One region of the Kitasatospora sp. NPDC038210 genome, then DNA from elsewhere that is predicted to be linked to it. Evidence: predicted binding sites of a transcription regulator. Region 1 holds the regulator's gene; the other holds the start of a gene.
What was found. Region 1 encodes HrcA, which represses chaperone genes, less so after heat shock. Its sites were predicted from a motif close to TTNGCACTCNGNNNNNCNGAGTGCNAA; they were not measured.
Positions count from the first base shown of each region.

Region 1 (3,178 bases):
ACAGCTGGTCGAGGTCGGGCTTGACGGGCTTGGTGCGGCCGAACAGGGCGTCCAGACTTCCCACGGCGGTCCTCTCGTGTCGAACGGCGGGCGCGGGCTCAGCGGCCCAGCTGCTCGGTGATCTTCGCCAGCTGCGCCAGCCGCTTCTCCAACGACGGGTGGGTGGAGAACAGCTGCGTGGCGGCCTCCCGGGCGCTCAGCGCGGGGGCGAAGTAGAAGGCGTTGTACGGCTGAGCCTGGCGCAGGTCCTTGCTGGGGATGGCCGCGATCTGCCCCGTCACCTTGGTCAGGGCCGAGGCGAGCGCGCTGGGCCGGCCGGTGAGCTGCGCGGCGGCGCGGTCGGCCGCCAGCTCGCGGTAGCGGGACAGCAGCCGGGTGAGCAGGAAGCTGATCGCGTAGACGAGCATCGAGACCAGCGGGATGATCAGGGCCACGATGGCCGCGTTCTGGTCGTTGTTGTTGCGCCCGCCGCCCATGAACCCGCCGTACACGGCGATCCGGGTCATCGCGCCGGCGAGCACGCCGAGGAAGCCGGCGATCGTCATCACCGCGACGTCCCGGTGCGCGACGTGCGACAGCTCGTGCGCGAGGACGCCCTCCAGCTCCTCCGGCTCCAGCCGGCGCAGCAGGCCGGTGGTCACGCAGACCACCGCGTTCTGCGGGTTGCGGCCGGTGGCGAAGGCGTTGGGCATGTCGTTGTCGGCGACCGCCACGCGCGGTTTGGGCATGTCGGCCAGGGCGCAGAGCCGGTCGATCGTGCCGTGCAGTTGGGGGAACTCCTCCGGGGTCACCTGGTGGGCGCCCATGGCCCGTTCGGTGATCTTGTCGCTGAACCAGAACTGGGCCACGAACAGCCCGCCGGAGATCAGGACGATCAGCGGCCAGGCGCCGCGCAGCAGCGCGATCAGCAGGCCGGTGAAACCGACGTACAGCAGCCCGATCACGAACATCGTCGCGACCATGCGGCCGGTCAGGCCGCGGTCGGGCGCGAAACGGGTGTGCTGGCCCGAGCTCGACATCGCTTGCTCCTCCATTCGCCGTCGCTTCCGATGCTCCCACCCGGACGGCCCCGGGGCACCACCCGCGCGCCGGTGGCCCGTGAACGGGCGGGGCCCCGCGGGCCGTACCCGGAACTGCGGGCAGGATCACGCCGGTCGGGCCGTTCCTGCCGTAGGACCCGGGCCTTACACTGGCAGGTACGGTTTTGGCACTCGTGTGTTCAGAGTGCCAAGGCCGGGGCCTCCCGGAGCGGCCCGCTGCAGCACACAGGGACACACAGGGACACAGACGGACAACGTGCGAAGACGGAGGTGCGTGCCCCATGGCCGGTGAGGTCCGCCAGCTGGACGAACGCAAGCTCGCCGTGCTCCGCGCGATCGTGCAGGACTACGTGGGCACCGAGGAGCCGGTCGGCTCCAAGGCCCTGGTGGAGCGGCACAACCTCGGGGTCTCGCCGGCGACCGTCCGCAACGACATGGCGGCGCTGGAGGAGGAGGGCTACATCCACCAGCCGCACACCAGCGCCGGCCGCATCCCGACCGACAAGGGGTACCGCCTCTTCGTCGACAAGCTCGCCGAGATCAAGCCGATGAGCGCCCCCGAGCGCCGGGCGATCCGGCACTTCCTGGACGGCGCGGTCGACCTGGACGACGTGGTCGCGCGCACCGTGCGGCTGCTCGCCCAGCTGACCCGGCAGGTCGCGGTGGTGCAGTACCCGTCGCTGACGCGCTCGACCGTCCGGCACATCGAGCTGGTGGCGCTGGCCCCGGCCAAGGTGATGCTGGTGCTGATCACCAACACCGGTCGGGTCGAGCAGCGGATGGTCGACTGCCCGGGCACGGTCGGCGAGACCGTCCTGGCGGACCTGCGGACGGCGCTCAACGCCGGAGCCGCCGGCCGCCGCCTCCCGGAGGTCCCGGGCGTGCTGGAGGAGCTCCCGGCGATGTTCGAGCCGGCCGACCGGCCGACCGTCAGCACGGTCCTGGCGACCCTGTTCGAGACGCTCGCGGAACAGAACGAGGAGCGGATCATGCTGGCCGGCACGGCCAACCTGACCCGCTTCGGCCACGACTTCCCCCTCACCATCCAGCCGGTGCTGGAGGCCCTGGAGGAGCAGGTCATCCTGCTCCGCCTCCTGGGTGAGACCAACGACGCCGCGATGACGGTCCGGATCGGGCGGGAGAACGCCTACGAAGGGCTGAATTCCACTTCGGTCGTGTCCGTCGGTTACGGTTCGGGCGACGAGAGCGTGGCCAAACTGGGTGTGATCGGTCCGACCCGGATGGACTACCCGGGCACAATGGGGGCGGTGCGGGCGGTAGCGCGGTACGTGGGTCAGATCCTGGCCGAGTCGTAGCAAACGTCGCCGTTGGACGACCAACGGCGTCCAGTCGCAGCACTACTACAGGCGGAACAAGCGGAGCATTTGGTGGCCACGGACTACTACGCGGTACTCGGCGTCCGACGGGATGCGGGGCAGGACGAGATCAAGAAGGCGTTCCGGCGCCTGGCACGCGAACTGCACCCGGACGTCAACCCGGACCCGAAGACGCAGGAGCGGTTCAAGGAGATCAACGCCGCCTACGAGGTGCTCTCCGACCCGCAGAAGCGCCAGGTCTACGACCTCGGCGGCGACCCGCTGTCCCCGGGCGGCGGTGGCGGCGCGGGCGGCTTCGGCGCCGGCGCGGCGGGCTTCGGCTTCTCCGACATCATGGACGCCTTCTTCGGCGCCGCGGCCGGCCAGCGCGGCCCGCGCTCGCGCACCCGCCGCGGCCAGGACGCCATGATCCGGCTGGAGATCACCCTGGAGGAGGCCGCCTTCGGCACCACCAAGGAACTCCAGGTCGACACCGCCGTCACCTGCACCACCTGCAGCGGCGAGGGCGCGGCCCCCGGCACCACCGCGCAGACCTGTGACATGTGCCGCGGCAAGGGCGAGGTCTCCCAGGTCACCCGGTCCTTCCTGGGCCAGGTCATGACCTCCCGCCCCTGCCCGCAGTGCCAGGGCTTCGGCACCGTCGTGCCGACCCCGTGCCCGGAGTGCGCCGGCGACGGCCGGGTCCGCGCCCGCCGCACGCTGACCGTCAAGATCCCGGCCGGTGTCGACAACGGCACCCGGATCCAGCTCGCCGGCGAGGGCGAGGTCGGCCCCGGCGGCGGCCCGGCCGGCGACCTCTAC
Region 1 is NZ_JBVJYK010000012.1:172,059-175,236, reverse strand. Features, by position in the region: gene pspAB (PspA-associated protein PspAB) at 1-64, opposite strand, end outside; gene htpX (zinc metalloprotease HtpX) at 99-1,019, opposite strand; gene hrcA (heat-inducible transcriptional repressor HrcA) at 1,322-2,356, shown strand; gene dnaJ (molecular chaperone DnaJ) at 2,429-3,178, shown strand, end outside.

Region 2 (3,178 bases), on a different contig from region 1:
CCCAGCATCATCAGCGGGCCGTGGTCGGTGCGGCTGAGGATCACCGTGACGGTGTTCGGCCCGGAGGGCTTGAGCTGGCGGCGCAGCTCCTCCGGGGTGATCGCCATCCCGCGCTTCTTGATCACCACCGTGCCGACCCCGCGCTCGCGCAGCAGCGCCTTCAGCTTCTTGATGTGGAAGGGCATCACGTCGGTGAGCTCGAAGGCGTGCGCGTACGGGGTGGCGACCAGCTCGTCCGAGGTCAGGTAGGCGATCTTCGGGTCGATCAGCCGGCCGCCGACCTGCTCGGCCACCTCGGCCACCAGGTGCGCCCGGATCACCGCGCCGTCCGGCTCGTACAGGTAGCGCCCGACCGGGCCGGCCGGCGGGTCGGGCAGGTCGCCGCCGGTGAGGCTGTCGCCGTGCGGCAGCAGGGTGGCGCGGTGCGGGCTCGCGGCCCTGGTGCCGAACCAGAGCACCGCCTCCTTGACGTCGCCGTGGTCGGAGACCCACTCGGCCTCGGCGTCCGCCGGGACGGCCTCGTGCGGGATGCCCGGTGCGACCTTCAGCGCCCCGACCGGGGTGCGCCGGCCGGCCTCGATCGCCCAGGAGAGCGGCGGGGCGTACGCCTCGGGGTCGAACACCCGGCCGCGCGAGGTCCGTCGGGCCGGGTCGGTGAACACCGCGTCGTAGCCGGTGACGTCCACCTCGGCGACGTCCGCGCAGCGCACCTCGACCAGCTCGGCCAGGCCCAGCGCGGCGGCGTTCGCGGCGGTGGCGGCGCAGGCCGCCGGGTCCTTGTCGACGGCCAGCACCTCGATGCCCGCCCGGGCCAGCGCCAGCACGTCCCCGCCGATGCCGCAGCACAGGTCCGCCAGCCGCCGTACGCCCAGCTCGGCGAACCGTCGCGCCCGCCACTCGGCCACGCTGCGCCGGGTGGACTGCTCGACCCCGTTGGGCGTGAAGTACATCAGGTCGGCGTCCGTCCCGAACTTCGCGCGCGCCCGCTGCCGCAGCCGCGCCTGCCCGAAGGCTGCCGACACCAGCTCCGCCGGGTGCTCCCGCCGCAGCCGGGTGGCCAGCGCGAGCTCCTCCTCGGGGGTGAACTCGCGCAGCTCGGCGAGCAGGGCCTGGCCCTCGGGGGTCAGCAGGGGCTGGAGGTTCTCGGTGTCCACGGGGTCATTCTCGCCGGTCGGCGCGGCGCCGTGCCCGGGGCGGGCGCGAGCGCGCGGAGCCCGGCTCGGGCCCCGCGGACGGCCGGCGGCGTGCTCATCCGAGGGCGGCCAGGCAGAGCACGACGGGCAGGGCGGCGGGGGCGACCGCGGCGGAGATCGGCAGCAGCCGGTAGTCGGCCCGTTCGCTGAGGACGGCGACGGCGACCGGCACGCCCCAGCCGATGACCAGGGCGCAGAGCGCGCCGTAGGCGACGCAGCCGCCGCTGTCGGAGCCGAAGGCTTCGGCCACCGCGGCGCCCAGCCAGAAGGCGCCGAGCGGGAGGGCGGCCAGTACGGGCAGGAGTGCCACCGCGAGCACGGCGTCCTGCGCGTCGGACGGGCCGAGGCGCACCGGGATGTCGGTCATGGCCCGAGTGTGCCGAGGGCGCCGGCGGTCGCACATGAGTACGGGTACTCATCCCTCGCCGGGGGCCGTCCGGGCGCGCCGTTGGCACTCTGGTTGACTGAGTGCTAACACGGGCCTATGGTCGTCCTTGGCACTCCCCACCGGGGGAGTGCTAATGCGAAGACGTGTGTCTGACCCCCGCGACGGCAGACCCGCAGGCTCGCCCCTACCCGTTAGAAAACCCCGTAATCTCCGAAGGGGAGCTCGGACGTGACCACCAGCAGCAAGGTTGCCATCAAGCCGCTTGAGGACCGCATCGTGGTCCAGCCGCTCGACGCCGAGACGACCACGGCCTCCGGCCTGGTCATCCCGGACACCGCCAAGGAGAAGCCCCAGGAGGGCGTCGTCCTGGCCGTCGGCCCGGGCCGCTTCGAGGACGGCCAGCGTCTGCCGCTCGACGTCGCCGTCGGTGACATCGTCCTGTACTCGAAGTACGGCGGCACCGAGGTGAAGTACCAGGGCGAGGAGTACCTGGTCCTCTCCGCTCGCGACGTTCTCGCGATCATCGAGAAGTAAGTCGTTCCGACCCGCCCCGGATCCGTGTCCCAAGTGACAGGGGCCCGGGGCGTGGTTGTTGGTTCACGTAGTTCGGCGGCCGGTGGGCCGGCCGCAGCCCCGAGGGAATAGGGAACATGGCGAAGATCCTGCAGTTCGACGAGGACGCCCGCCGCTCGCTGGAGCGCGGTGTCAACAAGCTGGCCGACACCGTCAAGGTGACCATCGGCCCCAAGGGCCGCAACGTCGTCATCGACAAGAAGTTCGGCGCCCCGACCATCACCAACGACGGTGTCACCATCGCCCGTGAGGTCGAGCTGGACGACCCGTACGAGAACCTTGGCGCGCAGCTCGTCAAGGAGGTCGCCACCAAGACCAACGACGTCGCGGGTGACGGCACCACCACCGCCACCGTGCTGGCCCAGGCCCTGGTCAACGAGGGTCTGCGCAACGTCGCCGCCGGTGCCGGCCCGGCCGCCCTGAAGAAGGGCATCGACAAGGCCGTCGCCGCCGTCTCCGAGCACCTGCTGTCCGTCGCCCGCGAGATCGAGGGCAAGGACGACGTCGCCGCCGTCGCGTCCCTCTCCGCCCAGGACACCCAGGTCGGCGAGCTGATCGCCGAGGCGATCGACAAGGTCGGCAAGGACGGTGTCATCACCGTCGAGGAGTCGAACACCTTCGGCGTGGAGCTGGACTTCACCGAGGGCATGCAGTTCGACAAGGGCTACCTGTCGCCGTACTTCGTCACCGACGCGGAGCGGCAGGAGGCGGTCCTGGAGGACCCGTACATCCTGATCAACCAGGGCAAGATCTCCTCCATCCAGGAGCTGCTGCCGCTGCTGGAGAAGATCCTGCAGGGCGGTGCCTCCAAGCCGCTGCTGATCATCGCCGAGGACGTCGACGGCGAGGCGCTGTCGACCCTGGTCGTGAACAAGATCCGCGGCACCTTCAACGCCGTCGCCGTCAAGGCCCCGGGCTTCGGTGACCGCCGCAAGGCGATCCTGGGCGACCTGGCCACCCTGACCGGCGGCACGGTCATCTCCGAGGAGGTCGGCCTCAAGCTCGACCAGGTCGGCCTGGACGT
Region 2 is NZ_JBVJYK010000003.1:417,689-420,866, forward strand. Features, by position in the region: gene ACZ7KX_RS08440 (THUMP-like domain-containing protein) at 1-1,154, opposite strand, end outside; gene ACZ7KX_RS08445 (hypothetical protein) at 1,249-1,560, opposite strand; gene groES (co-chaperone GroES) at 1,810-2,115, shown strand; gene groL (chaperonin GroEL) at 2,232-3,178, shown strand, end outside.
Region 2: groES (co-chaperone GroES) is a predicted target of HrcA. The motif match lies at 1,642-1,668, and genes of this name have one in related genera.